One region of the Comamonas sp. FUJ_7 genome, then DNA from elsewhere that is predicted to be linked to it. Evidence: predicted binding sites of a transcription regulator. Region 1 holds the regulator's gene; each other region holds the start of a gene.
What was found. The regulator FNR, encoded in region 1, switches genes on or off when oxygen is low (the NO sensors DNR and NnrR bind a similar motif). The targets are predictions, from matches to a motif close to TTGATNNNNATCAA.
Positions count from the first base shown of each region.

Region 2: AC2I9W_RS07920 (oxygen-binding di-iron domain-containing protein) is a predicted target of FNR. The motif match lies at 2,110-2,123, and genes of this name have one in related genera.
Region 3: AC2I9W_RS03525 (OmpW/AlkL family protein) is a predicted target of FNR. The motif match lies at 6,414-6,427, and genes of this name have one in related genera.

Region 1 is NZ_JBXXZI010000001.1:119,419-129,434, forward strand. It holds gene AC2I9W_RS00580 (cbb3-type cytochrome oxidase subunit 3) at 1-103, shown strand, start outside; gene ccoP (cytochrome-c oxidase, cbb3-type subunit III) at 131-1,042, shown strand; gene ccoG (cytochrome c oxidase accessory protein CcoG) at 1,125-2,567, shown strand; gene AC2I9W_RS00595 (FixH family protein) at 2,696-3,001, shown strand; gene AC2I9W_RS00600 (hypothetical protein) at 3,258-3,521, shown strand; gene fnr (fumarate/nitrate reduction transcriptional regulator Fnr) at 3,583-4,305, opposite strand; gene hemN (oxygen-independent coproporphyrinogen III oxidase) at 4,573-5,955, shown strand; gene AC2I9W_RS00615 (sulfite exporter TauE/SafE family protein) at 5,959-6,672, shown strand; partial or broken gene AC2I9W_RS00620 (DUF3391 domain-containing protein) at 6,784-6,981, shown strand; gene AC2I9W_RS00625 (HD-GYP domain-containing protein) at 7,048-8,019, shown strand; gene AC2I9W_RS00630 (sensor domain-containing protein) at 8,016-10,016, shown strand, end outside.
Region 2 is NZ_JBXXZI010000004.1:166,298-176,313, forward strand. It holds gene AC2I9W_RS07905 (penicillin-binding protein 1A) at 1-1,440, shown strand, start outside; gene cyaY (iron donor protein CyaY) at 1,501-1,842, opposite strand; partial or broken gene AC2I9W_RS07915 (LPS translocon maturation chaperone LptM) at 1,855-1,932, shown strand; gene AC2I9W_RS07920 (oxygen-binding di-iron domain-containing protein) at 2,181-3,005, shown strand; gene AC2I9W_RS07925 (protein-methionine-sulfoxide reductase heme-binding subunit MsrQ) at 3,006-3,602, opposite strand; gene msrP (protein-methionine-sulfoxide reductase catalytic subunit MsrP) at 3,614-4,606, opposite strand; gene ccsB (c-type cytochrome biogenesis protein CcsB) at 4,811-6,145, opposite strand; gene AC2I9W_RS07940 (cytochrome c biogenesis protein ResB) at 6,142-8,319, opposite strand; gene AC2I9W_RS07945 (c-type cytochrome) at 8,452-9,075, opposite strand; gene yihA (ribosome biogenesis GTP-binding protein YihA/YsxC) at 9,153-9,893, shown strand; gene AC2I9W_RS07955 (alpha/beta fold hydrolase) at 9,938-10,016, shown strand, end outside.
Region 3 is NZ_JBXXZI010000001.1:784,461-794,476, reverse strand. It holds gene AC2I9W_RS03550 (ATP-binding protein) at 1-924, shown strand, start outside; gene AC2I9W_RS03545 (DUF5682 family protein) at 1,094-3,682, shown strand; gene AC2I9W_RS03540 (VWA domain-containing protein) at 3,682-4,890, shown strand; gene AC2I9W_RS03535 (hypothetical protein) at 4,906-5,115, opposite strand; gene AC2I9W_RS03530 (DUF808 domain-containing protein) at 5,260-6,273, shown strand; gene AC2I9W_RS03525 (OmpW/AlkL family protein) at 6,508-7,116, shown strand; gene AC2I9W_RS03520 (O-acetylhomoserine aminocarboxypropyltransferase/cysteine synthase family protein) at 7,362-8,639, opposite strand; gene AC2I9W_RS03515 (3'-5' exonuclease) at 8,881-9,537, opposite strand; gene AC2I9W_RS03510 (SDR family NAD(P)-dependent oxidoreductase) at 9,871-10,016, opposite strand, start outside.

The DNA of each region.
Region 1 (10,016 bases):
GGCATCGCTGGCGTGTTTCGTGGGCATCTGGTGGTGGGCGTATGCCCGCCGCAACCAGGCCCGTTTTGACGAGGCAGCTCAGGTTCCATTCCTGGAAGACTGAGTCTGATCACCACAACGAGAACATCCCATGAGCGATTTCATTAACAATTTCTGGTCGGTGTACGTCGCGGCGATTACGCTGATCGGCATCTTCGGCTGCTTGCTGCTGCTGATTCTGGTGGCCCGCAAGAAGGTGGTCTCCGCTGGCGACAACACCACGGGCCACGTCTGGGACGAAGACCTGCGCGAACTCAACAACCCCATGCCCAAGTGGTGGATGGGTCTGTTTGTGATCACCGTGGTCTTTGGTCTGGCCTATCTGGCAGCCTACCCAGGCCTGGGCGGTTTCGGCGGCAAGCTGAACTGGAGCCAGACCGGTGCCTACGAGAAGGAAATGGCCAAGGCCAAGGCGGATCTGGAGCCCATGTACGCCAAGTTCACCAGCATGCCCACCGAAGAAATGGCCAAGGATCCCCAGGCCATGGCTATTGGCGAGCGTCTGTTCATGAACAACTGCGCTCAGTGCCACGGTTCTGACGCACGCGGCAGCAAGAGCTTCCCCAACCTGGCAGACGGTGACTGGCTGCATGGCGGCACTCCTGACAAGATCAAGGAAACCATCACCAACGGTCGCATCGGCGTCATGCCTCCCATGGCTGCTGCCGTGGGCACGGCTGATGATGTGCGCAACGTGGCCCACTATGTGCTGAGCCTGTCTGGCAGCCCTCACGATGCCGTCAAGGCTTCGCAAGGCAAGTCCAAGTTCGTGGCCTGCGCAGCCTGCCACGGCATGGATGGCAAGGGCAACACCGCCATGGGGGCTCCCAACCTGACCGATGACATCTGGCTGCACGGCTGGGGTGAGGCGGCCATCGTCAACATCGTCAACAATGGCAAGATGAACGAGATGCCTGCCCAGAAGGAAAAGCTGACCGAGGCGCAAATCGCCGTGCTGGCTTCCTATGTCTGGAGTCTCTCGAATACGCAAGACGCCAAGTAATGTGTAGATCAAAGGCGGTGCTCAGGCACCGCCTTTTTCACATTTCAATTTTCAGTAATTACAAAAAAATTAAGGAACTGTGATGCCGTGCGACCAAGGGAAACCTCGCAAAGTCATCCCGATCACCCCTGAGCCTCATGCAAACGGCCCGGAGATGGTGCCCATGTTTGCCTCCGAGCAAAAGGTGTACTCGCGGGCGATCAGTGGCGTGTTTTCACGTTGGCGCTGGGCCATGGTGTTCCTGACCCAGATTGTCTTCTACGGCCTGCCCTGGCTGCAGTGGGGTGAGCGCCAGATGGTGCTGTTCGATCTGGGTGCGCGCCGCTTTTACCTGTTTGGCCTGGTGCTGTACCCGCAGGACTTCATCTATCTGACGGGCTTGCTCATCATTAGTGCGCTGGGGCTGTTCCTGTTCACCGCCGTGGCCGGGCGGTTATGGTGCGGCTTTTCCTGCCCGCAGACCGTGTACACCGAGATCTTCATGTGGATCGAGAACAAGGTCGAAGGGGACCGAAGTGCTCGCATGCGCATCGACAAGAGCGGCTGGACTTTCGAGAAGATCTGGAAGAAGTCGCTCAAGCAGTTTCTCTGGATTGCGCTGTCTGTCTGGACCGGCTTTACCTTCGTGGGCTATTTTGTGCCCATTCGCGAGCTGGGCGGCGAGCTGATGGCGCTGCAGGGCAGCTGGCAGATTTTCTGGGTGCTGTTCTATGGCTTCGCCACCTATGGCAACGCCGGCTATATGCGCGAGCAGGTCTGCAAGTACATGTGCCCCTATGCACGCTTTCAGAGTGCCATGTTCGACAAGGACACCATGATCGTCAGCTACGACGCTGAGCGTGGTGAAAATCGTGGCCCTCGCAAGAAGGATGTGGATTACAAGGCGCAAGGCCTGGGTGACTGCATTGACTGCAAGCTGTGCGTGCAGGTCTGCCCTGTGGGTATCGATATCCGCAAGGGGCTGCAGTACGAATGCATTGGCTGTGGTCTTTGCATCGACGCCTGCAACTCCGTGATGGACAAGATGGAGTATCCGCGCGGCCTGATCCGCCTGACCACGCAGAACGCCGTGGCCAAGGCCTGGAAACATGCGCAGGTGATTCGCCGCATCTTCCGTCCGCGTGTGCTGATTTATTCGGCAGTGCTGCTGGGCCTGAGTGGTGCCATGATCGCCAGCCTGGTGCTGCGCGAGCCGCTCAAGGTGGATGTGATTCGTGACCGCGCCGCTCTCTCGCGTATTGTGGCGGGCGGCAAGCTGGAGAACGTCTACCGCCTGCAGATCATGAATGCCACGGAAACCGAGCAGCGTTACCGTATCACTGCGGTAGGACTGGAAAACCTGGAAGTGGCTTCTGATCAGGAGGTGACGGTAGGCCCGGCCGAGACACGCGGCATTGCCGTGCGACTGCAGATTCCTTATGGTTCCGCAGACTCCGGCTCGCACACCGTGTATTTCAATGTGGATGCAGTGACCGCAGGAGCCGGGCGCATTTCAGAGAAAACCGTGTTCCTGGTGCCGCGCTAACTTTCTCGGAACCGGCCTTTCGCCTGCATGACGGAGGTCGGACAAGGACATCGCCAATCGGCAACAATTTGCGCAGTCCTGCTGCCTTAAGCAGCGGGCCTGCCAGAATTTCGAAAAAAGGTTTCAACATGTCGGCAGCACAAGCCAAACCCCTGCAAACGGGCAAAATCATTCACCCCGAGGACGGCAAACCCTGGTGGAAGTTTGCCCATGTCTGGCTGGTCATTGCAGGCCCCGTGATCGTGGTGATTGCGGGCTTTGTCACCGCCTATATTGCCATGAGCAAGCCTGATCCCGTAATCGATCCTGACTACTATCGTCATGGCATCGAGATCAATCAGCGCCTGAGCGAGACGGAAAAAAACATGGCTCCCGCCATTACAGGGCGCAACCATGCGGCAACCCCAGCCAAGGACCATCCGCTGGATCGCTGAGTCCTTTCACATCTTTTCCATGAGGCCGCTTTTGCGGCCTTTTTTCATGGAATTTCAAAAATGTGAGCTGAAAGCGCTTTCCCTGCCGTCATTTCAAAGAAATTTAGACTTGATTTCTAAGCAGGATGAGCGCTATTAGCTCATGAAAAAGGAGTAATACGGGTTTCCCGCCACGGTGCATGCCCGAAGTTCTATATGGAAATGTTAAATGGCCCGTGCAAAATGAAGGCTATCCCGCAAACCCAGGAGACTCACTATGGATGCTCGACGCTGGATGTGGATTGTCTGGCCGGCCTTTCTGGCGGCGGCAATCATGGAGATGGTGGTTTTTGCCTTTGTTGACCCGCTGGACGTGCACTGGCTGGGGGCTCCGCTGGACTGGTCGCGCAGTGCTGTCTATACCTTGGCATTCTTTGCCTTCTGGGGTGTGACGCTGGCTGGAGGGCTGATGACGGTCATGCTGGGCCGCTCTGTCAGTGAACTCAACGCAGGCATCGTCTCCGAGCCTTTGTCCGAATAAAGAACCCAGAAAAAAGCCCGCTGATGCGGGCTTTGGGGTGAATGCAGCTGAGTCTGTGGCCTCAGTTATGACACTGCTGGCTGTTGACGATGCGCTTGAGTGCCTCGGTATCCAGAATGCGCAGATGGCGCTGCTTGACTTCGACGATGCCTTCTTCGGCAAACTTGGAAAAGGTGCGGCTCACCGTCTCCAGCTTGAGGCCCAGGTAGCTGCCGATCTCCTCACGCGTCATGCGCAGCACCAGCTCCGACTTGGAGAAGCCGCGGGCTGACAGACGCTGCACCAGATTCAGCACAAAGGCGGCCAGGCGCTCTTCGGCGCGCATGCTGCCCAGCAGCAGCATCACACCATGCTCGCGCACGATTTCGCGGCTCATGACCTTGTGCACGTGGTTTTGCAGGGCAGTGACCTCGCGCGAGAGCTGTTCGAGCTTGTCAAAGGGCATCACGCAGACTTCGGCGTCTTCAAGTGCCACGGCGTCACAGGTGTGGTGGTCGTTGACGATGCCGTCAAGGCCGATGATTTCACCTGCCATCTGAAAGCCGGTGACTTGGTCACGGCCATCTTCGGTGGCGACACTGGTCTTGAAGAATCCAGTGCGAATGGCATACAGCGAGGTGAACTCTTCGCCATTGCGAAACAGCAGTCCGCCACGCTTGACCTTGCGGCGCGTGGCCACAATTTCGTCAATGCGCTCCATTTGTTCATCGTCCAGGCCCATGGGCATGCACAGTTCACGCAGATTGCAGTTGGAGCAGGATGCTTTGATGGTCTGAAGATTCATGGGCTTTCAGCAGCGGCACTGACAGACACTGAGTGATAGTCGCGCCGGTCATTGACCTCGTGGTTTGTAATGAGATGGATCAAATTGTCGCAGCACTTGCCTCTTGCTCTCTTGATTTTCATCAAGGACAGGGGCATTGCCTTGGGGCACATTGCCAGTATTCGTTTTTAAACATGCGCTTTTTGGCATCCGAGGCAGGAGATTCATCGCAAAATATGTTGTGACTCCTTGCTTTCATCGGGTGTGAGCACTACCTGGCACCTAGTTATGACCGCAGTCACGCCTGAGTTGCTGAGCCGTTTCGATATTCCCGGCCCACGCTACACATCGTTCCCAACAGCTGACCGTTTTGTTGAGGCTTTTGGTGCAGATGACTATATTTTGGCTCTGAAGCAGCGCAAAACGCATTCCGGCACACGTGCCTTGCCACTGTCCGTCTATGTACATGTGCCCTTCTGTGAGTCACTGTGTTACTACTGTGCCTGCAACAAGATCGTCACCAAGCACCACGAGAAGGCGGGTGAGTACCTCAGCTATTTGGAGCGTGAGCTGGCCATGCATACCGAGCATTGCGGCAAGGGGCAATTGGTCAGTCAGGTGCATCTTGGTGGTGGTACGCCCACCTTTTTCAGTGATGCTCAACTGAAGCAGCTCATGGGCTTGATGCAAGAGCACTTCAAGCTGGACCCTGCGGGTGAGTACTCGATCGAGGTCGATCCGCGCACGGTGAGCAATGAGCGATTGCAAGCTTTGCGAGACATGGGTTTCAATCGCCTCAGCTTTGGTGTTCAAGACTTCGATCCTGTCGTACAGAAGGCTGTGCATCGCGAGCAGCCAGCCGAACAAGTGTTTGCCTTGGTGGCGGAAGCTCGCCGTCTGGGCTTTGTTTCCATTAATGTGGACTTGATCTACGGCTTGCCCAAACAGACGCCAGAGTCCTTTGCGCGCACGCTGCAGCAGGTCAACGAGCTGCGCCCCGATCGCATTGCGCTGTATGCCTATGCGCATCTGCCTGAGCGCTTCAAACCCCAGCGTCGTATCGAGTCTGCTGATCTGCCCATGGGGCAGGACAAGCTGAACATGCTCTCCGGAGCCATCGATGCCTTCATGGCAGGTGGCTATGTTTATGTGGGAATGGACCACTTTGCCTTACCCGATGACTCGCTGGCCATTGCCAAGCGCCAGGGGCGTCTACATCGCAACTTCCAGGGCTACAGCACGCAGCCGGATTGTGACTTGATTGCGCTGGGGGTCTCGGCCATTGGCAAGGTCGGAGCGACCTATAGCCAGAACGTCAAGACGCTGGAAGAGTATTACGACGCCATTGATGGCGATGCCCTGCCTGTGCAGCGAGGCCTGGCCTTGTCGCGCGATGATCTGGTGCGCCGCGCCGTGATCATGTCCATCATGTGCCAGGGCTCGGTGCTGTATGAGCCGATGGAGCAGGCTTGGCTGATCAATTTCCGTGAATACTTCGCTGCAGAAGTGGAGGCGCTGGAAGAGATGCAGCGCAACGGTCTGCTGGAGATATCGGAAGAGGGCTTCAAGGTGACGGGACTGGGATGGTTTTTTGTGCGTGGAGTAGCCATGCTGTTTGACCGATATTTGCAGGCAGACAGGAACCGCGCACGCTTTTCGCGCATCATCTAGCGCATGTTGTTTTCGCTGGTCTGGACTGCTTTGATCATGGGGCTCGTTGGCGGGCCCCATTGTCTTGTTATGTGTGCTGCGCCTTGCAGTGTTGTGGTCGGTGGCAAAGCCGCCAGCGAAGAGAAGGTAGTTGCCGTGCGTGGCCTGCAAAGTCGTCAATGGCTTCGCACTGCGTTGTTCCATATGGGAAGAATTTCTGGCTATGCGCTGCTTGGCGGAATTGCGGCCGTGGCCATGGAGAGTCTGTCCTGGGTGACAAGCCAGACGACGGCGTTGCAAAAGCTTTGGACTTTGATGCATGTAGCAGTCATGGCTTGGGGACTTGCCATGGTGGTGCAGGCGCGTCAGCCAGCATGGCTGGAGCGCGCGGGACGCTCTGTCTGGGCTCGGGTTCAGCCCTGGGTTACGGCGCCGGGCGGTAGTCTGGCTGCAGGCTTTGTCTGGGCGCTGATGCCTTGCGGATTGCTCTATTCGGCGGTGTTGGTGGCGGCTTTGAGTGGCGGTGCCTGGCAAGGCGCTTTGTCCATGGCTGCTTTTGCCGTAGGGGGCGCGGTGTGGCTGTTGGCAGGACCTTGGTTGTGGCAGCTGGGGCAGTCAAGAATCAATGCCGTGCGTGCCCAATGGGGAACCAGAATCGCAGGTTTGATGCTGATTGGCGTAGCAAGCTGGGCACTTTGGATGGATCTGGTTTACAAGCCCAGCCTTTGGTGCCGATAAGAAGGGTGAAGCAGGGGTCCGCAGCGTTGTTTGCATCCCAACAGGCCTTAGTCTGATGCGATGAACCCTGGAACTGCGGAATAATGTCTCATCTTGTGTATAGCGCCCAAAGTGAACCGTTTTGTTGCTATTGATATAGGACAGCTGCGTATTGGCATGCACGTCCACCTGGAGACTGGCTGGCTGAGGCATCCGTTTCCCGTGAACAGCTTCAAAGTTGTGACGCAAGAGCAGTTGAATGCGATTCAAACTCTGGGGCTCTCTGCCGTACAGGTTGACTTGTCTAAGAGCGATGCCACTGACTTGGAGTCAGGCGCAAAGCTAGAGTCTGCAGAGGTGCCATGTCTTGGCGTGGATGCTTGGCGAAAAAATATCTTGACCACACAGTCTCGGTATCTGGGCGCCATCTCGATATTTGATGATATTCAGGCCTTGCTGCTGGACAGTCCTGCAAAAGCCAGAGAAGTGACAGACGTACTGATCGCTCAGCAGGTGGTCGATTTGGCACAGGACAGGGATTTGAGCCTGCACCTTCTTGCAGATGCAGGCGGTGCAACGCATAGCATCCATGGTGTGAATGTGGCTGTGCTGAGCTTGTTGCTGGGAAAGACGCTGGGCTTGCGCGGGCAGGCATTGCAAGACTTGGGTACGGCAGCTTTGCTGCATGACATGGGCAAGTCGGGCTTGAATATCGCTGCATCAGCGAATGCCTTGAATCAAAGCGACGATGTCACCCTGCTGAGAGAGACAGGGTATGCCTGTCATGTGGGCGAGTCAGTGTCGTTGGCTCTGTCGATGGGCTATTCGCCTGCAGTGACGACTGCCATTGCCCAGCACCATGAGTGGGCCGATGGTTCTGGCTTTCCATTGGCATTGTTGGCTGCTGATATGGAGCTGGCAGGGCAAATTCTGGCGCTGAGCAATAATTTCGAACGCCTTTGTAGCTTGCCCATCCATGGCTTTGAGATGACTCCGCATGAAGCCATGACCGCGCTGTACGGACAATATCGGCAGCGCTATGCGCCACATGTACTCAAGGCATTTGTGCAGGCTCTTGGTATTTATCCTCCCGGCTCGCTGGTCGAACTCAGTGATGCGCGTGTAGGGGTGGTCGTTTCCGTCAATACAAGCCAGTCTCTGAAGCCCCAAGTGCTGGTGTATGACCAGCAGGCAGAGAAGATGCTGCAGCATGTCGATTTGCTTGACTACGTGGGTTTGGGTATTCGCCGCGGCTTGACGCGCAATCAGCTTCCAAGAACAGTGCTTGAAGCTCTTTTGCCGCAGCGAAGACTCTGTTATTTCTTCGATAGTTCTGTAGCTTCAACAGCCGAGAAGGACATTGTGTGAATTCGCAGCAAGGCTTTCATGTCGATCCTTTGCTGGTCTCGGTGCTTGAGGGCTTGCAAGAGGGGGTCTGGCTGCTGGATGTGCAGACGCTGCGGGTGATTCATGCCAATGGAGCAAGCGTACAGCTCACAGGCTATACGGCAGCTCAGGCCAAGGAGCAGTACGTCGAAGTGCTGTGTGCATCCCTTGTGCAAAAAGCGTTCTGGCAGGACGAATCCAACTGGCAGGGTGGGGCGAAATTTCTTTCTGAAATTCGCTGTGCTGACGGCTCGCTGCTAGCTGTGGAACTGGGGGTGAATGCGGTTGCCCAGAATTCGCAATTGCTGATGCTCACCATGCTTGACTGCAGTGAGCAGTTGCGCCACGAGAGTGAGTTGGACATGCTGCTGTCAGAGTTGCGCGCCACTCTGGAGTCGGCTGCAGATGGCATGCTGGTCTGTGATCTGCGTGGCGGTATTCGTGCTTTTAATCACCGTTTTGCCGATCTGTGGCAGTTGCCTGAATCGCTGCTGCTTCACAGAGACGATGGCGCGATTTTCGCGCATCTTGAGAAGCAGACGGTCAGCTGCGAAAGTCAGTTCACTTTGCTGCAGGGTGCACAGGATCTGTCTGTGCCGCAAACTTCTGAAGTGCTGCAGCTTAGAAGTGGGCGAGTGCTAGAGCGCAGGTCAGTGCCTCAGCTTAGCCGCGGTGTTGCAATAGGGCGTATCTATTCCTACCGGGACATTACGGTGGAGTCCAATTCGGCTGCAGAGTTGCGTCTGGCAGCACGGGTCTTTGAGTCCAGTCTGGATGGCATTTTCATCGCTGATGCACATGGGGTCATCGTGCAGGTAAACCCCGCAGGTGTACAGCTCTTGCATGGTATGACTGTGCTGGGGCGCTCCGCTTGGACCATTTTTGAGTCCGATAACGGGCAGGTGGAGGATTTGTGGCAGCAAGCTGCTGAGTGCTGGGAGGTCGGGGGCTTTTGGGAGGGCAATCTCTGGCTCAAGCAAAGTGAGGGCCAGCGCTGTGCTGTCTGGCTTTCCTGGGTTGCCTTGCGAGATGGCTATGGTCGCTTGATGCAAAGCATAGGCTTCATGCGTGATATGACGATGCAACGCAGTGCCCAGCAGCAGATTGAGCAATTGGCGTACAGCGATGCTTTGACGGGGCTGCCTAATCGGCAGCATCTGAGTCGTCATGTGCAGACCGTAATTGCTGCAGCCCGCTTCAGTTCCCAGCCTTTCAGTATTTTGTTTTTGGATCTTGATCGCTTCAAGATCATCAATGACTCTTTGGGTCATGATTTTGGCGATAGGGTGCTGAAGCTGGTGGCTCAACGACTGAGTGCACTGCTGCGGCCTGCCGACATACTTTGCCGCCAAGGCGGTGATGAGTTCGTTATCTATCTGAGTGGCTGCACGGGGGAAGGAGCTTCTGCGGTAGCCGCTCGTATTTTGGAGGAGATGCGTCAGCCGCTCATGCTGGACGGACTAGGATTTTCCGTGCAGTGCAGCATCGGTGCCGCTCAGTTCCCGGCGGATGGGTTGACATTGGATGAGTTGATTCGCCAGGCTGACATTGCCATGTATCGAGTCAAGGAGCGTGGGCGCGGCAACTTCAGCTTTTATCAGCCTCAGATGAGCGCGGGCCTGCTCTCGCGCATGAAGCTGGAGCACTCCATGCGACAAGCCTTGAGCAAGGGGCATATGGCAGTGCATTTCCAGCCCCAGGTGCATATCCGCTCGGGCCGAATTGTGGCTGCAGAAGCGCTGTTGCGCTGGACAGATCCTGAACTAGGTGTCATATCACCTGCTGCTTTTATCCCTTTGGCGGAAGAGTCTGGCTATGTGGTGGCGCTTGATGCCTGGGTGTTGGAGCAATCTGTACAGGAGGCAGCCCGCTGGCAGGCCGCGGGGACGCCTGTCAAGGTCTCGGTCAATGTCTCGGCACTGGAGTTCCGACAGCCTGATTTTGTAGACCGCTTGACCCGTGTTCTCAAAGACAGCGGT
Region 2 (10,016 bases), on a different contig from region 1:
CAAGAGGCCGCTTACAAGGCGCTGCGCGAAGGCATCATGAACTATGAACGGCGCCAGAAGTACCGCGGCCCTGAAAAGTTCATCAACCTGCCTAGCAACGCTCAAGACCTGGAAGATGCCATTGACGATGTGCTGGCCAACCACCCCGACAATGGGGACGTGATTGCTGCTGTGGTGCTTGAGGCCTCACCTCGCAAAATTGTGGCTGCACGTGCGGATGGCACCCAGTTCGAGATCACCGGGGCAAACCTCAAGCCAGCCGAGTCTGGTCTCAGCCCCAAGGCGCCGCCCAACACCAAGATTCGCCCAGGTGCCGTGATTCGCGCCGTCAAGACAGCCAAGGGCGCTTGGGAGATTACTCAGTTGCCCGAAGTTGAGGGCGCATTTGTGGCCATGTCCACCCAAACAGGCGCCATTCGCGCACTGGTTGGCGGCTTTGACTTTGAAAAGAACAAGTTCAACCACGTCACACAGGCATGGCGCCAGCCGGGTTCCAGCTTCAAACCTTTCATCTACTCTGCTGCGCTGGAGCATGGTTTCTCTCCTTCCACCTTGATCAATGACGCGCCGATCTTCTTCAGCGCAGCCACCACAGGCGGTCAGCCATGGGAGCCCAAGAATTACGATAGCCGCTACGACGGCCCCATGACCATGCGCACGGGCTTGAACAAGTCCAAGAACATGATCTCCATCCGCTTGCTGCAGGCCATAGGCCCCAAAGTCGGCCAGGAGTGGGTCACCCGCTTTGGCTTTGAGGCCGCCAAGCAGCCTGCCTACCTGACCATGGCACTGGGCGCAGGTTCGGTTACACCACTGCAGATGGCTGGTGCCTACTCGGTATTTGCCAATGGCGGGCACCGCGTCAACCCATGGCTGATTGCCCGAGTGACCGACCACAAGGGTCGCGTGCTTTCCGAATTCACCCCCCCCCCCGTCAAAGAGCTGCCCCAGGCCATCCCCGAGCGCAACGCCTTCTTGACGGGCACCTTGCTCAACGATGTCGCCCGCGTGGGCACCGCTGCGCGTGCCCAGGCAACGCTCAAGCGACCTGATCTGTATGGCAAAACCGGCACTACCAATGATTCTGTGGACGCCTGGTTCACCGGCTATCAACCCACTTTGGCTGCCGTCTCCTGGATTGGCTACGACACTCCCCGCAACCTGGGCTCACGCGAGACCGGTGGCGGCCTGAGCCTGCCCATCTGGATCAGCTTCATGCAGCACGCTCTCAAGGGCGTACCTGTGGCCGAAGTGCAGGCCCCTCCTGGCGTGGTCAATATGGGAGGTGACTGGTACTACGAAGAAAATGCCCGCAACGGCGGCGTCTCCAGCCTGGGTATGGAAAGCGTTAACACGGATGAAGGAGCCCCGTTGCCCGGTGGCACGCCCGCACCTGCAGCCGAAGAGCGAAGCCGGATCCTGGACCTATTCCGCAACTAACGCAACAAAAAAGCCTGCCTCTCATCGAGGCAGGCTTTTTTGTTTCAGCATTCGGAAGACTCAGGCCAGGGCCTTAAACTCCAGTGCAATGCCACCTTGCTCACTCGCATACTGCGTCAGGTTTGCGAAGAACTCACCAGCCCCCTTGGTATCCATCCAGGCCTTTTTTTCTTCGTCAAAGCGATAGTGAAAACCACCCGCCTTGGCAGCCAGCCAGATTTCATGCAGAGGCTTTTGCTGGTTGATCACAATCTGGCTGCGGTTTGCAAACACCAGCGTCACCATGCCACCTACGCGCTGTGCATCAATGTCCGCATCGGTTTCATCGTTGATACGGTCACAGCATTGCTCCACGGCCAGCAGAAGTTGGTCAGCGCGATCCAGATATTCAAGGTCAGTCATTACAATTTGCCCATGTTGAAAGCCAACCAAATTCTAGTCAGGAGCATTGCCCTTGCGGCTTGTGCGGCGTCCCTCGCTGTCCTTTCCGCCTGCGGACAAAAAGGTCCGCTCTATCTGCCTACCGATCCTGCCGCGCAAAATCGGGCAACCTTGCCTGAATCTCTTGGCATCTCCAGCACGCCATCGGGCACCCTCAAGCCTGCGGCCCCCACACCCTCCTTGACGGAGGAGAACACCAGCATCGAGCCTGATGACAAGCCCTGAGACTTGATAAACATCAACACGCAGCACTGGATTCAACCCTAGAGTGGCGGCATCTTGTCCTTTGGCAAACCGCCATGTCCATTGAGCTCTACCGCGACAAAACCCATGCCTGCCTGATGTTCTCCGACCTCATCGAAGAGGACGGTCAGGCCATTCAGGCCAACCAGTTCCTGATTGTGGACAACGGCACGGGGGCCATCATCGATCCAGGTGGCAACCTGGCTTTCAACGAACTGTTCATGGGCATGTCACGGCATTTCCCGCCGCAAAAGCTGGCCTATGTCGTGGCCTCGCATGCGGACCCGGACATCATTGCTTCGCTGGATCGCTGGATGACCAGCACGCGCGCCCAACTGGTGATCTCGCGCATCTGGGAGCGCTTTGCGCCGCATTTCACCAAGGTCGGCAAGACCGAAAACCGCGTCATTGGCGTGCCCGACTCTGGCGGGCGCCTGCCGCTGGGCAAGACCGAGCTGGTGCTGCTGCCAGCGCACTTTCTGCATGCCGAGGGCAACTTTCACTTCTACGACCCCATCAGCAAGATTCTGTTTACAGGCGACCTGGGCGTTTCTCTGACTACCGGTGCCGAAGCGCAAAAGCCCGTCACCGATCTCATGCCGCATATCGCACGCATGGAAGGCTTTCACCGTCGCTACATGGTGTCCAACAAGATTCTGCGTCTGTGGGTGCAGATGGCGCGTCAGCTTCCGATTGACATGATCGTGCCCCAGCATGGCGCCCCCATCATGGGCAAGCAGGCCATTACGGATCTCTTCAACTGGCTGGAAGGCTTGCAGTGCGGCATCGACCTCTTCGATCAGCGCGCTTATCAGCTGCCTTCTGCTGAGATCGACCCGGTTTCGCGCCAGGTGCGAGCCCCACTGCAAGCGGTCAGCTAATTACTTTTTGATAGCACGCACTGCACGCCAGCCAAGCAAGGTAGCCAGAATGGCTGCATAAATGGCCACTTCGGCAAAGTTGTTCTTGCCAGCTCGCATCCAGAAAAAATGCAGCAGTGCCAGGGGCGCCACGGCATAGACTGCACGGTGCAACCACTGCCAGCGCTTGCCCCCCAGACCCTTGAGCACGGCTTTGGGCGAGCTCGCCGCCAGCACCAGCAAGATGGCCCAGGCCAGAAAGCCCACCAGAATGAACGGACGCTTGGGGATATCGGCCCAGATATCGCCCCAGTCCAGCCCCATGTCAAACCATGCATAGCAAAGCAGGTGCAGACAGGCGTAGAAAAAGACATACAGGCCCAGCATGCGGCGATAGCGCGCCAGCAGATTCCAGCCTGTGATCTGGCGCAGCGGCGTCACCGCCAGCACGATGCACAGAAAGCGCAGCGTCCAGTCACCGGTACTGCGCAGCAAGGCCTCGGCAGGATTGGCGCCCAGCCCATCGGTAAACGCCGCATAGAACAGCCAGGCACAGGGCAGCAGGCATAGCGTGAAGACTAGCGGCTTGGCCCAAGGCAGCAACAGCAGCTTTTGCAACCCAGCCTGCATCAGTAGAACTTCTTCAAATCCATGCCTGCATACAGCTGCGCCACCTGATCGCCATAGCCGTTGAACAGCAGCGTCTTGCGCTTTTTGGCAAACAGCCCTCCTTCACCAATGCGACGCTCCGTCGCCTGACTCCAGCGCGGGTGGTCGACCTCGGGGTTAACATTGGAGTAAAAGCCGTACTCATTACGCGCCGCCTTGTTCCAGGCCGTTCCGGGCTCCTTGTCCGTCAGGCGAATCGCCACCAGCGACTTGGCGCTTTTGAAGCCATATTTCCACGGCACGACCAGACGCAGCGGCGCACCGTTCTGGTTGGGCAGAACCTCGCCATACATGCCAAAGGCCAGCAGCGTCAGCGGGTGCATGGCCTCGTCCAGCCGCAGGCCTTCGGTATAGGGCCAGTCCAGCACGCCGCTGCGCAGCCCCGGCATCTGCGATTTGTCGGCCAGGGTGACGAATTCCACATACTTGGCGCTGCCCAGCGGCTGCACCTTTTTCAGCAGCTCGGACAGCGAATAGCCCACCCACGGGATGACCATGGACCAGCCCTCCACGCAACGCAGGCGGTAGATGCGCTCCTCCATGGGCGCGAGCTTGAGCAGGCTGTCGATGTCCAGTGTCTGCGGCTTTTGCACCAGCCCTTCAATGCGCACCGTCCAGGGCCTAGTCTTGAGTGTGTGGGCATTGCGTGCAGGCTCGTCCTTGTCCAGGCCAAACTCGTAGTAGTTGTTGTAGCCGGTGACATCCTTGTAGCTGGTCACCGCCTCCATGGTCATGGCACCCGCCACCTTGCTGGCCGCGCCTTTGAGCGCGGGCAAATGCACGCGATCGGCCGCCGCCAGCGCATCGCGCCCGGCCCAGCTGGCCAATGTGGCACCTGCCGCCCCCATGGCCAGAGTCTGCATAAAGGCTCGGCGCTGCAGATACTGGGCCTGCGGCGTGATCTCGCTGCTCAGCGGGTGCTCAAAGCCTTGGTGGTTAGGGCGTATCAGCATATGCGTACCTTGTGCTTTTCTGGATGAGACGGTCAAGCGTATTGCCATTTGGAAACGTCCTGCGCCAGCAAAGTTCCTGAGCACATGCAAATAAAAAAGGAGCTGCTTGCGCTTGGTATCAAAGCATTTCAAGCCTGTTTTAGCTTGAAATCCTTCTCCAACCAGCGCAAACAGCTCCTTTTATGAGAGTGTTTGATTCGAGGTTTACAGCTCGCCGTAGCTATGCAGACCCGAGAGGAACATGTTCACGCCCAGGAAGGCAAAGGTGGTGACAGCCAGGCCGACCAGCGCCCACCATGCGGACACCGTGCCGCGCAGACCCTTCATGAGTCGCATGTGCAGCCAGGCCGCGTAGTTGAGCCAGACGATCAGCGCCCAGGTTTCCTTGGGGTCCCAGCTCCAGTAGCCGCCCCAGGCTTCGGCCGCCCACAGCGCGCCCAGCACGGTGGCAATGGTGAAGAAGGCAAAGCCCACGGCAATGGCCTTGTACATCACGTCATCCAGAATTTCGAACGAGGGCAGACGGGCAGCAATGCGCTTGCGGGCGAGCAAAATGCCGGCCACGATCAGCGCCGAGATGCCGAAGTACACCATCCAGTAGCTGCCACCGTTTTCGGTCGCACCCTTGCGAAAGACGATGGGCTCAAAGCACAGCACCACGCCCAGCAGCCACAGGGGAGCCAGCTTGTACCACTTGGTCTCGGTCGCCTGCTGCTTGATCAGGTAGGCAAAAGCCACCATGGCCGACAGGGCAAACGTGCCGTAGCCAATGAAGTTGGCGGGCACGTGCAGCTTCATCCACCAGCTCTTGAGGGCTGGCACCAGGGGCTGAATTTCATGGGCCTGACGCACCAGCGTGTACCAGAGCAAAAAGCCGACGGCCGCGCTGACCACCAACATCACAAAGCCGCCCAGCGCACGCGTGTCGTAATGCTGCTCGTAATACAGGTAGAACAGCGCCGTCATCCAGCAAAACATCACGAACACTTCGTAGAGGTTGCTGACGGGGATGTGTCCAATGTCCGGGCCCAGCAGATAGCTCTCGTACCAGCGCACCATGGTGCCCACCAGCGCCAGACCCACGGCCAGCCACGCCAGGCGAGAGCCCAGCAGCGACATGACGGAGTTCTCGCTCTTGGCAAACACGCCCACCCAATAGAAGGCGGTGCTGATGAAGAACACCATGCTCATCCACAGAATGGCGGACTGGCTGGAGAGGAAGAATTTGAGGCCGAAGACCGTTTCCGAGCGGGCCAGATCGCCACCATCTGCCCCCTGATACAGGCCCACAGCCATGAGAGAGAAGCCGGCCACCGCCAGCATCAGCACGGCCAGCGGACGCCAGAACCAGCCCAGCCAGATCATGGCGGGAATGGAGGCGAGCAAGATGCCCTTCTCATACACGTCCATATAGGCGGCGTAGCGCTGCAGCGCAAAGCCCAGGCCTACAGCCACCACGACCGCAAACAACCAGTCAAACCAGTTGCGGCGGGCGAAATAGCCTTCGTTCAGAGTCATTGTCGTGGTTGCGGTGTTCATACAGAACCTCCGGGAGTCTTCTTTTGCAAGGGTTTTGCCCCAATCAGCTTATCAGCCAGCATGGTGAATTCGCGGTCACCATCCATGGTCTTGCGGTTGGTGGACAAGGCCATGTTCGCATGGCTTGCACCGTTGGCGGGTGTCAGCCAGATCCAGATACGGCGGTCACGCACGTACAGCATGGCAAACACGCCAATGATCAGGAAGAGGCAACCCAGGTAAACAATGTTCTTGCCAGGGGCACGCGCCACCTGGAAAACGCTGGCCTGCACCTGCGTGAAATCCTGCAGCATGAAGACCACAGGTGCAGGATAGAACTGCGCATCGCTGAGCGAGAAAACCGACTGCGTCATGAAGGCCTGGGTCTTTTCGTCATTGTCCAATGGCTTGAGGCCAGCCTGCTGGCGCACTTGCTGGGTCAGCTCAAACAGCACGCCATTGAGAATGCGCACCAGCACCTCGCCCGCACGTTCACGCTCGGCCTCGGGCACATTACTGTCCATGAAGTCCGAAATGGCTTGCAGACCGCCAAGCTGGCGGCCATCGGGGCCCTTGATCTTGCTGTCCTTGCCGGCAAACAACTCCAGCGCCTTCAGGGCGGACTGGGTCAGCGGCTCGGCCAGCTCGGGCTTGGAGACATCAACCGCCCGCTGCACATAAGCACGCGCGGCCTTTTCGGCCAGGGTGGCATTTTGCATGGCCTGACGCACCTGCAAGAATGTATTCATCGTGCCCTCAGGGTCGGCAGGCACACGCAGATAGCGCATCTCATCGGCCTGGTTTTCACGCACGCCGAGCAGGAAGACCGGCTGACCTTCGCCTGTATCCACAGGCACCATGTAGTTCTGGAATTCGCGCGCCTGACCCGAGGCATCACGCAGCTTGTAGCCCACGCTGGGGCCGATATTGCGCAAATCCTTGGTCTCGGTCGTCTTGTGGCCCGCGCCCAGGCGGTCTCCAATGGCCTGCTTCAGATCCACCTTGCGCACATCGGTGCTGCCATCTTTGCCCTGGCCGCCAAAGTTTTCCACGTTGATGGTGCGCAGTGCCGTGTATTCCAGCGTGACCTTGTCTTGTGAGCCATCGGCCAGCTTGCGTACGAATTCGGTGGAGTTGCCGATCACGCCTTCTACATCGAAAGGCTGGGAGATGCCGTCCATGGGCACGGCATGCAGCTTGACGCTGGAGCCACCATCATCAAAGCTGGATTGATAGATTTCAATGCCCTTGTAGCTGGCCGGATGGTTGACCTCGATGCGCTTTTCCAGCTTTTCGCCGGTTTCACGGTCATGGATCACGACCTCGCTGGCAAACAGCTTGGGCATGCCGGTGGAGTAGTACTCCACGATGAACTTCTTCAGCTCTACCGAAAATGGCAACTCTTGCAGCAAGATGCCGTCCGATTGCGCCAGGATGGCAGTACCCGACTGCGTACCTTCGGAGACCATGAGGTTGCCGCGGAAGGTGGGGTTCTTGGGCGACAGCCTGTGTTCGGGCGCCACTTCGGAAATCATGCCGCCGCCGGTGTATGGCGTCTTACCACCCAGCAGCATCTGGGCGCGCACGATCAAGTCACCGTCGAACAAGCCACCCAGGCAGATCAAAATGATGGCCGTGTGCGCCGCGATATAGCCCAGCTTGTTGGCCGCACCAGCCTTGGCTGCCAGCATCCAGCCGGTACCGGGGCCTGCAGCCGTGTCGCGCTGCTGCAGCTTGACCTTCCAGCCACCCGAGGCCAGTTGCTGGCCAATGCGCTTGGCCGCTTCTTCGGTGGTACCGGGTACATCGGCCTCGGCACGATGGCCAAAAGCCTTGAGGCTTTGCTCGCGAATGTTTTCCTTGTAGGTGCGGATATCTGCCAGATATTTAGGTGCGTGGCGTGCCACACACAGGCCGGTGCTGACCACCAGAAACGCCAGAATCAGCAAAAACCACCAGGCGCTATAGACCGCATTGAGCTTAAGCGCCAGAAACAGCTGCGCCCAGAACGGGCCGAACTGGTTGACGTAATTGACCAGAGGCTCATGCTGTTTGAGCACCGTGCCAATGACCGATGCGATACAAATCACCGTCAGCAGTGAGATGGCAAAACGCATGGAGGCCAGCAACTCCAGGGTCGCGCGCACTGCCTGTGAGCGAGAGGAGTCACGATCGCGAAGTGGAAGGTCTGACATGAACGATTAGATAGGTCCGGACGCAAAAAGGCGGGGCCATCTGCCGCATTAGCCGATGGACCCGCCTGACTTGGGGTGTGACAGATGCCTGAAAGTTCCCGGAGTCACCCGAGCATCTGCCGTAAAGGATTTTTAACGCAAGCCAGCTATATAGTCTGCCACGGCCTTGATTTCGCGATCATTAAGCTTGGCAGCAACCTGAGCCATGGGAATGCTATTGGTGCGCTTGCCATCACGGAAATCAATCAGCGACTTGACGGTGTAGTCGGCATGCTGTCCCGACAAGCGAGGGTATTGCGCAGGAATGCCGGCGCCATTGGGGCTATGGCAGCCCGCGCAGGCAGCGATCTGCCGCTCCTGAATGCCACCGCGATAAATGCGTTCGCCCAAGGCAATGGAGTCCTTGTCCTTGGAAAAGCCATTCTTCGGTGCCTGAGCATGCAGCCAGACTGCAATGTTCTGCATATCGCCTTCGCTCAGCATGGAGGCAAAGCCCTTCATGACCGGGTCATTGCGCTTTCCATCCTTGAACTCGCGCAGCTGCTTGACCAGATATTCTGGGTGCTGGCCTGCAAGTTTGGGCTGAAGAGGGATGGTGGAATTGCCGTCAGCGGCGTGACAAGAGGCACATACGGCCCCATAACTGGCTTGCCCTTTGGCGGCATCTGCCTTGACAGGTGTTTCTCCTGCGGAAAGTGCAGGGAAGGCAGGTGCTGCGAGAATGGCAGCAGTCAGCAAAGAGGCAAGCAACTTCATATCAAGGGGCTGGGTCTATTGTTGAGAGCGCGAATCGTCCAAATTCTACAATGGGCCTCCCTGAAATAGTTACCGTCATGACCCATGCTTCCCCGGATACCACTACCGGAAAACCACTTTCTTTGATCGACAGCAAGCTTGCGATGGGCTGGATGCACACCGCCCGCTTCTTTACGACCGCTGCCCAGCTCAATCAGCTGCCCAAGGTCGATGTTCCCGAAATCGCTTTTGTGGGTCGATCCAACGCGGGCAAATCCACCGCCATCAATACACTGACCCAACAGAAACAGCTGGCTTTCGCCTCCAAGAAGCCCGGCCGCACCCAGCACATCAACCTGTTTGCCCTGGGCAAGCAAGGCGTGACCGATGCCGTGCTAGCTGACTTGCCCGGCTACGGCTACGCCGCTGTGTCCCGCGAGGACAAGGCCCGCTGGCAGCGCGTGATGCTCAACTATCTGATGAGCCGCGAAAGCCTCTCTGCCGTGGTGCTGCTGTGCGACCCACGTCTAGGCCTGACCGAGCTGGACGAAGCCCTGCTGGATGCGATTCGCCCCCGCGTAGAAGCAGGCCTGAAGTTCCTGATCGTGCTGACCAAGGCTGACAAGCTGACTCGCGCCGAGCAGGCCAAGATTCTCTCCATCACCAAGCTCAACGCTGGTGGTGGTGAGGTGCGTTTGTTCTCGGCCCTCAAAAAGCAAGGTGTGGGCGATGTGGCCCAGCTGCTGTGGCATTGGTGCCACCCCGAGGGTTTGCCACAAGCAGAACCCGTCGCCCAAGCGACGCCCGCTGACGAAGCATCTGAGCAAAATCAGCCGTAGGCGCTGACCTTGCAAGCGCCGGAAGCTACAAAAAGGAGAGCTTCATGGGCACGACTTGCATGCATACGCTTCCCACAGGGGTTGAACTGGAATGCCGCACCAGCGGCGCGCCGGGGCAGCCCC
Region 3 (10,016 bases), 670 kb from region 1:
GTCAGCGCCAAGTACATCGGTAACCCGCGCCTGATGGAGATTGCCGTCTCCACCCTGGCCACCGACCGCGCCCTGCTGCTGTATGGCGTGCCCGGCACGGCCAAGTCCTGGGTGTCCGAGCACTTGTCGGCGGCCGTCAGCGGCGACTCGACCATGCTGATCCAGGGAACGGCGGGCACCAGCGAAGAGCAACTGCGCTACGGCTGGAACTACGCCCAGCTGCTGGCCCACGGTCCATCCGAGAAAGCGCTGATCCCCAGCCCACTGGTCAACGCCATGAAGCTGGGCAAGATCGCCCGTATCGAAGAGCTGACCCGCATCCCCGCCGATGTGCAGGACACCTTGATCACCGTGCTGTCTGAAAAGACCTTGCCCGTGCCTGAGCTGGGCATGGAGTTCCAGGCCGTGCCGGGCTTCTCGGTCATTGCCACGGCTAACAACCGTGACAAGGGTGTGAACGAGCTTTCCAGCGCCTTGAAGCGCCGCTTCAACACCGTGGTGCTGCCCGTGCCAGCCTCGCAGGATGAGGAGGTGCAGATCGTCACCAAGCGCGTGGCCGAGCAAAGCCGCGCACTGCAACTGCCCGCCGAAGCACCCGCGCTGCAGGAAGTGCGCCGCGTGGTGCAGATCTTTCGCGAGCTGCGCAACGGCCAGACCGAAGACGGCAAGACCGTGCGCGTGAAGTCGCCCAGCTCCACGCTGTCCACGGCAGAGGCCATCTCGGTCATCAACAGCGGCATGGCGCTGGCCGGCCACTTTGGCGATGGCGTGCTGAGCGCCAACGATGTGGCATCGGGCCTGCTGGGCGCGGTCATTAAAGACCCGGTGCAGGACACGGTGGTGTGGAAGGAGTATCTGGAGACCGTGGTCAAGGAAAGGGCGGATTGGAAGGATCTGTACCGCGCCTGCCGCGAGCAGCTTTGATCTTGTATTAGCGACTAATACAGCTCTTGATACTTCGTTGCACAAGCTCGCCGTAGCGCTGCTACTGTCTTCGCTTGTGACGCCTCGTCTCAAACGCCCATCTGCGATGGGCTGAGCTGTCTTAGCCGCTTGAGCTTGCTTTCCTTTTTCTTTGCAGCTAGACAAGCCCATGGCCACTTCCGCTGATTTGATTCATTTTTTTGGCATACGCCACCACGGCCCGGGCTGTGCGCGCAGCCTGCTGCAGGCGCTTGAGCAATTGCAGCCCGATTGCCTGCTGGTCGAGGGCCCGCCCGAGGGCGAGGCGCTGCTGCCCATGCTGCAAAGCGCCGAGCTGCGCCCGCCCGTGGCCATGCTGGTCTATATGCAGGACGCGCCCAGCCAGGCGGCGTTTTATCCGTTTGCCGAGTTTTCGCCCGAGTGGCAGGCCCTGCAATGGGCCAGTCGCCAGGGCGTTGCCACGCGCTTTATCGACCTGCCGCAAACCCATGCCATGGCCATCGAATTTGCGCGGTGCGAGGCTTTGAAGAAGGCGATGGAAGAAGCCGAGGCACAGGAAGGTGATGGCGATTCGGAGGCCGAGGAAAAGGCCCAAGAAGAGGGCGATGCACTGCTGGTGGACACCGCAGAAGCTGTTGATGCAGAGAGCGCCGATGCTGCCGTGCATGAACTGAGCGCCGAAACCCAGCACCGCGATCCGCTGGACTGGCTGGCCCATGCTGCCGGCTTTGAAGACGGCGAGAGCTGGTGGAACCGACTGGTGGAAGAGCGTGGCCATCAGGGCGGTGGTAGTGAAGCGCTGTTTGAATCCATCAACGAAGCCATGACCGCTGTGCGCAGTGAACTGGCAAAAGATGGGGAAGGCGCTGCAGAACATTGGCGCGGCCAGGACTATGTGCAGCGCGAAGCCATGCGCGAGGCGCATATGCGCCAGTGCATCCGCGAGGCGACCAAGGCGGGCTTTCAGCGCATTGCCGTGGTCTGCGGCGCCTGGCATGTACCGGCACTGAAAGAGCGTGTGACAGCCAAGGCCGACGCCGCTTTGCTCAAGGGCTTGCCCAAGGCCAAGGTGCAGGCGACCTGGGCGCCGTGGACTTATCGCAATCTGGCCAGCAGCAGCGGCTATGGTGCGGGCGTTACCTCACCGGGCTGGTACGAGCATCTGTGGCGCTGTTACAAGCGTGATGTGGAGTCAAAACAGGCTCAAGCGCAGGATAGCCAAGCGCTAGTAGCTCCTAAAAGCATAGTCAGCGAAGCCACGGTACGCACCGCAGGCTGGCTTGTGCGCGTGGCGCATTTGCTGCGCGATAAAGATCTGGACTGCTCCAGCGCCCACATCATCGAGGCCACGCGCCTGGCCACCAGTCTGGCTGCGCTGCGCGGCCAGCCCACGCCGGGGCTGGAGGAGATTAACGAGGCCATCGTCACCGTGGTCTGCATGGGCGAGACCGCGCCGCTCAAGCTCATAGACGACGAGCTGACAGTGGGCCATGTGCTGGGCAGCGTACCCGCCGATGTGCCCCAAGTGCCGCTGCAGCGCGATATCGAGCAGCAGCAAAAGTCGCTGCGCATGAAGCCCGAGGTAGCGGCCAAGCTGCTGGCGCTGGATTTGCGCAAGGACACGGATCTGGCACGCAGCCATTTTTTGCACCGCTTGCGCCTGCTGGGCATTGACTGGGGTACGCCCGCACAGGACGCCCAGCGCAACCGCGGCACCTTCCGCGAAAGCTGGCAGCTGCAGTGGCAGCCCGAGCTGGCCGTGCGCATCATCGAGGCCAGCGTGCACGGCGCAACCGTCTCCCAGGCCGCCACGGCCAAGCTGCGTGCCAGCCTGACACCCGAGACCGCGCTGCCCGAGATTGCGCAGGCCATTGATGATGCACTGCTGGCCAATCTGCCGCAGTTGGTCGAGGCCTTGATTGAAACTCTGGCCGAGCGCGCCGCCACCACGGGCGATGTGGCCCAGCTGTTGCAGGCCTTGCCGCCGCTGGCCAATGTCTATCGCTACGGCAGCGTGCGCCAGACCGACACGGCCCTGCTGGCCACGGTGATCGACTCGCTGGTGCTGCGCGCGGCCATTGGCCTGCCCGTGGCCTGCATGGCCATGGACGAAGACGCCGCAGCGGCCATGAAAATCAAGGTGCTGGCCGCCCACGAGGCGCTGCGCTTGCGCGGCACGGATGGCGAAGCCCAAGAGGCTGTGGACGCCTGGCGCGCCGCGCTGCGCAGTCTGGCCATGGGCGATGCGGCGGCAGCGCTGCTGCGCGGCATGGCCTGCCGTTTGCTGCTGGATGAACATCTGCTGGAAAGCGCCGAGGTCGTACGCCAGTTCAACCGCAACCTCTCACTGGGCGCCGCACCCATGGATGTGGCGGCATGGCTCGATGGATTCTTGAACAAGCAGGCCCTGGTGCTGCTGCATGACGAAACCATCTGGGGCGCGGTCGATGCCTGGCTCACTGGCTTGGGCGAGGTGCAGTTTGCGCAAATCCTGCCGCTGGTGCGCCGCAGCTTTTCGGACTTCAGCAAGCATGAGCGCCAAAGCCTGGGCGAGAAAGCCAAGCGTTCGCCCGTGACCGGTGCGGCGCAGACTGCGCCCGTGGCCAGTGGTGATGAAGCCGGGCTCTGGGACGAGCGTCGCGCCGCGCTGGCGCTGCCGGTGCTCAATGCACTTTTGGGCTTGAATCTGCCCCAAGCGCAGATGGAGCAAGCGCCAGCAGCTATTGATTTTGAATCTGCCGCAGCAAAGGTGGGATGATGAACGCGAAACTGAACACCGCTGACCAAGAGCAGGAAATGGCCGGACAGGAGCTGCAACCCACCTCGCGGCTGCAGCGCTGGCGCATGGTGCTGGGCAGTCCGGCCGATGCCAGCTGCGGCACCGTGGGCGGCCGCCTGCAGGAAATGGACCAGGCCCTGGCCGCACTCTATGAGGAAGACAGCAAGCTGGCCTCGCGCAAGGGTGGGCGTGGCAATTCTTCGCCATCGGTTTCGCGCTGGCTGGGCGATATCCGCAAATACTTTCCGAGCCAGGTCGTGCAGGTCATGCAGCGCGACGCGATGGAGCGGCTGAACCTGCGCGAGCTGCTGCTGCAGCCCGAGATGCTGGAGAGCGTGCAGCCCGATGTGCACCTGGTGGCGGACCTGATTTCGCTGGGCTCGGTGATTCCGCAGAACACCAAGGCCACGGCGGGGCTGGTGGTGCGCAAGGTGGTGGACGAGCTGATGAAAAAGCTCGAGGAGCCCATGCGCAGTGCGGTGGCCGGGGCGCTGGACCGCAGCCAGCGCAACCGACGCCCGCGCCATGCCGAGATTGACTGGAATCGCACCATCCGCGCCAATCTGCGCCACTGGCAGCCCGAGTACAAAACCATCGTGCCCGAGACGCTGATCGGCTATGGCCGCAAGGCCCGCCGCCCGCAGCGCGAGGTGATTCTGTGCATTGACCAGAGCGGGTCCATGGCCAACTCGGTCGTCTATTCCAGCATCTTTGGCGCGGTGATGGCCAGCCTGCCGGCCGTTTCCACCAAGCTGGTGGTGTTCGATACGGCCGTGGTGGATCTGACCGACAAGCTCGACGACCCGGTCGATGTGCTGTTTGGCGTGCAACTGGGCGGCGGCACCGACATCAACGGTGCGGTGGGTTACTGCCAAAGCCTCATCAGCGAGCCGCGCAACACGATTCTGGTGCTGATCTCCGACCTGTACGAGGGAGGGGTGGAAGCCGGCCTGCTGCGCCGTGCCAACGAGCTGGTGGAGTCCGGCGTGCAGATGATTGCGCTGCCCGCGCTCAGCGACGAGGGCGCACCGGCCTATGACGCGGCGCTGGCCGCCAAGCTGGCCGCCCTGGGCGTGCCCTCATTTGCCTGCACGCCCGATGCCTTCCCGCAGTTGATGGCCGCCGCTATCCGCCGTGATGATGTGGCCGCGTGGGCGGCGACGCAGGGTTTCAAGACCAGCAAGTAACTGGCCTCTCAAACCTCAGTCCGGCAATTCCACGCCAAGCTGGGCCAGCTTGGCGGCTGCCACATCGCGGCGGCGCGCAGCCTTGGCTGCTGTTTCGCTGACGGCGGCAATGGTCTTGGGGCCTTTTCCTGCAGCAGCTTTGACCAGCTCGGCTTTCTTGGCAGCTTCTGCGGCCAGGTTGCGGTAGCTGGCAATCAGTTCGGCGTGGGCAATGGCTTGGGTCACAGGGCGTCCGTTCAAAAAAGGCGCTCATTGTCGCTGTAAACGCTTCGGCAGCAAGTCTTACGGCGTGTGTGGGGCATTTTCTGTCGCTGATAGGACATGGTTTGCAGGCATGATGGCGGCCATTAAAACTAACTGGGGTGTGCGATGGCAGGTGCCGGACTTTTGATGTTGCTGGATGACATTACAGCTTTGCTGGATGACGTGGCGCTGATGACCAAAACGGCGGCCGGCAAAAGTACGGCGATTATGGATGATGTGGCCATGCAGACCAAGGTGGCCATGCAGAAGACGGCGGGCGTGCTGGGCGACGATCTGGCGCTCAATGCCGAGCAGGTCACAGGGGTCAAGGCGAATCGCGAGCTGCCTGTGGTGTGGGCCGTGGCCAAGGGCTCGCTGATGAACAAGGCTGTTTTGGTGCCGGCGGCCTTGCTGATCAGCGCTTTTGCTCCCTGGCTGATCACACCGCTGCTGATGATTGGTGGAGCCTTTCTGTGCTTTGAGGGTGTGGAGAAAATCCTGCATCTGTTTCACAAGAAAAATGCCCATAAAACCGAAGAAATCATTGTGGATGCTGAAGAAGCTACTCTCAAAGGCGTAGCGCCATCCTCGCTGCGTGCCGCGCGTGAAAAGCAGATGGATCCACTGGCCTATGAGCAGCAAAAGGTCAAGGGCGCTATCCGCACCGACTTCATCTTGTCTGCCGAAATCATGGCCATTGCTCTGGGAACTGTGGCGACCAAGCCCATCTGGGAGCAGGGTGCGGTGCTGGTGGCCGTGGCGCTGGCGATTACGGTGTTTGTCTATGGCCTGGTGGCGGGCATTGTGCGCATGGACGATGTGGGCGCCTGGCTGATGGCCAAGTCCAGCAATGCGGCCAAGGCCATGGGGCGTGGCCTGATTGCCTTCACACCCTGGCTGATGCGGGGCCTGTCCATTGTGGGAACGGCCGCCATGTTCATGGTGGGCGGCAGCCTGCTGGTGCATGGCATAGGCCCCATCGAGCACTGGGTGCAGACCGTGATTGCACCCATGGGCGGCGTGGTCGCAGCCCTGGGTCCGGTGCTGGTACATGTGGTGGTGGGAGCCATCATTGGCGCAGCCGTGGTGGTGTGTGTGGAGCTGTGGCAAAAGCTGCGCCCCGCAAAGGCTGCGCACTAAGTACGCTCTAACCAGCCCGGCTGGCATTAGCACTGCATGAGGGGTGCTGGCTTGCGCTGAATCAGAAACTGATTAGACGAATAGCGGTCGTGGCCAGGGTGCAACGATCGCTTTTTTCGTGGCGGCTCCTGAGGTGCACATTGATTTGGGACAAACCCGCAGACGGGGAGCTTTGTTTCAATCAAGGGCATAGGAAGTGCATAACGCTTCCCCAGATTACTTCAAGGAAAACCCATGAAAAAGACTTTGATCGCGATTGCCGCTGCTGCCAGCGCTTTGACTGCAGGTACAGCCTTTGCTCAATCCTTTGATGGCACCAGCCCCTGGCAGATCCGCGTGCGTGCTCTGCACCTGGACAGCGACAACGGTGGCGCTGCCGGTAATGCAGGTGTGAGCATCAACAACAAGTGGATGCCTGAAGTGGACGTGTCTTACTACTTCACGCCCAATATCGCCGCTGAGCTGATTCTGACCTACCCCCAAAAGCATGATGTGCGTCTGGGTGGCGAAAAGGTGGGTTCGCTCAAGCATCTGCCTCCCACCTTGCTGGCTCAGTACCACTTCACCAACTTCGGCGCCTTCAAGCCTTATGTGGGTGCTGGTGTGAACTACACGCGCTTCTCGAATGTGAACATTGCCGATGGTGCCGTGACCGTGAAGAAGAACAGCTTTGGCGGTGCGCTGCAGATTGGTTTTGACTACGCGCTGGACAAGAACTGGTCGCTGAACTTCGACGTCAAGAAGGTGTATCTGGGCACCAAGGTCACCGGCGCTGGTCTGGAGAATGCCAAGTTCAAGGTCGACCCATGGCTGGTCGGCGTGGGCGTGGGCTATCGCTTCTGATAGCTGCACGGCAAAGAGTGTGATCGCTTCTGGCCTTCTTCCCGGAAGTGATGCACGCACCGCAGGCTCTGTGGTGCAAGGAAGTCATCGGGGTGGTCTGCCTTAATGTCTTCCGAGGCTAGGGTGTATGTTTAGATCGGTACTCCGCAAGCGCGGGTACCGATTTTTTTATGCTGGGCGAAAGGGCGGGGTGGTGTTCCGCCCGCCCTTGGGGCTCGCCCAGATCAGGCGAGCCTGGCCGGGAGTCAGACCTTGTCCAGCGCCTGGTTCAGGTCTGCCAGCAGGTCGTCGATGTGCTCAATGCCCACGGACAGACGCACCATGCCTTCGGTCACGCCGGCCTTGGCCAGCTCGGCCGCGTCCAGCTGGCGGTGGGTGGTCGATGCTGGATGGGTGGCCAGCGACTTGGCATCGCCAATGTTCACGAGGCGGGTGAACAGCTGCAGCGCGTCCAGGAAACGTGCACCGGCTTCGCGACCGCCGTCGCCCTTGAGGCTGAACGACAAAATGCCCGAGGCACGGCCGCCCGACTGCTTTTGCACAATCGCGTGGTCGGGGTGGTCCTTCAGGCCTGCATAGCGCACCCATTCCACCTTGGGGTGGTTTTGCAGGGTTTCGGCAATTTTTTGCGAGTTCTCGCAAATGCGGTCCATGCGCAGGGCCAGGGTCTCGATGCCTTGCAGAATCTGGAAGGCATTTTGTGGCGAGATGGCGGCACCCATATTGCGCAGCGGCACCACGCGGGCGCGGCCGATGAAGGCAGCTGGGCCCAGGGCTTCGGTATAGACCACGCCGTGGTAGCTGACGTCCGGCTCGTTCAGGCGCTTGAAGCGCTCCTTGTGCTCCGCCCAAGGGAACTTGCCGCTGTCCACAATCGCGCCGCCCACGCTGGTGCCGTGGCCGCCCAGGTACTTGGTCAGCGAGTGCACGACGATGTCGGCGCCAAACTCGAAGGGGCGCAGCAGATAGGGCGAGGGCACGGTGTTGTCCACGATCAGCGGCACGCCGTGGGCGTGAGCCACATCGGCCAGCGCCTGAATGTCGGTCACGTTGCCCAGCGGGTTGCCGATGGATTCGATGAACACGGCCTTGGTCTTGGCATCGATCAGCTTGCCAAAGCTGGCCGGATCGCGCGGGTCGGCAAAGCGCACCTCAATGCCTTGCTGCGGGAAGGTGTGGGCGAACAGGTTGTAGGTGCCGCCATAGAGCGTGCTGGCGCTGATGATGTTGTCGCCGGCTTCGGCCAGTGTCTGAATCGCCGCGGTGATGGCGGCCATGCCCGATGCCACGGCCAGCGCGGCAATGCCGCCCTCCAGCGCCGCCACGCGCTTTTCCAGCACGTCGGTGGTGGGGTTCATGATGCGGGTGTAGATATTGCCCGGCACCTTCAAGTCAAACAGGTCGGCGCCATGCTGGGCGCTGTCGAACGCATAGGCCACCGTCTGGTAGATGGGGACGGCGCAGGATTTGGTGGTGGGGTCCGGGGAGTAGCCGGCATGAACGGCGAGGGTTTCAATGCGCATGAGCGTGTCTCTATATCGTTGGTGAAGGACGCAAGTGCCCGAGGCAGGGGGATGCCTCCGGCACTCTGAGCGACTGTGCATTATGAGGAAGACGCAGCGACCTGTGGGCAATGGCGATCCTGCGGCGGGGGCGAAGAGGTTGCCGAATTGCAAAAAAGGAGCGCCTGGCGCTTGCTAGTAGATGATTTCAGATCAAAAACTATCTGAAATCGATGTATTGCAAGCGTCATGCGCTCCCCTTTTAGGTGTGCCGCCTTGAGGGAGTGACCTGTGCACGGCGTGCGGGCGGTGCGGGAACTGTGCTTTCCCAGTCTGCCAAATGCGCATAAATCACGGCCGGGGCATGGGCGTCGTTGGCGGCATAGCGGCGCTGGGCAGGGCTGAGTTGCGTTGCGGCCCAGTTCGAAGTCGTCGTGCGCTTGGACTTGTGAAAACTTTTTTGCAACACCAAAGCGGCTGCGGCGCGCACCCCCACCGAGGAGCCGTAGCCCAGTCGCTTGAAGCGGCTGTCCAGATCCTGGATATTGACCAGCGGCGCGCCCAGGCGGCGCGGCAGCGAGTGCTTGTCGTTGTCCAACCCGAAACCGACTTTGCAGATATGGCCTGCGGCCAGCACCCAGCGTGACAGCTCCAGTGCCAGTGGCAGATGCAGCTGCAGCAACCAGGCCTGGCTCACGGTGGCGAGCTGAACCAGGTGTGGGCCGCTGTCGTGCTGGCCCACGTTGAAAAGGGGTTTGCTTTCTGTATCGAAGCCCAGCACGGGTTCTGCGCGCATGGCTTGCAAAGCCGCTTCAAGCTCGGCTTCGGTTTGCGGAATATGAATGGCATGTTCTGGCAATTCCAGAAACGGGGGGAGCAGAGCACTTTCGTCCTTGCTGGGAGCTTTCAGTCTGGGCATGGGAGTGATTACACATCAGCTTTGGGCTTGGGGCTGCCAACTCCGCCCTTGATTCCGCCCTCGATGCGTCGCTGTTTCGCCTAACCCTACCTCTTCGTGCTTCTTTGAGCCTCTTCAGGCTTGTGCATTGCCTGCGGTCTCACGCTTCGTCTCGAGTGAAAAGCGTTGGCTTGCGGGGCGCTCGCTCTTATCCCCAAAGGATGTGGGGCGGGCTGTGGGTAAACGCCGGAACAACTGCGCAAAGCCTTGATGGTCAAGGCTTTGCCGTCATTGCTTAAAAAGTGGGCAGTGCTTCAAGGGCTGTGCAGGGCTGAGCTGCGGCTGCCAAGCGGCTTACGCCTGGGCCTGTGGCGCCCAGGCGAAGATCGGGTCAGCGCGGTTGGCGATGATCTGGTTGCGGGCCTGCAGCAGCGGGTCCAGCATTTCGGGCTGAGGCACGATCCAGTACTCCCCCTTGTCAATGGCAGCAAACACGCGGT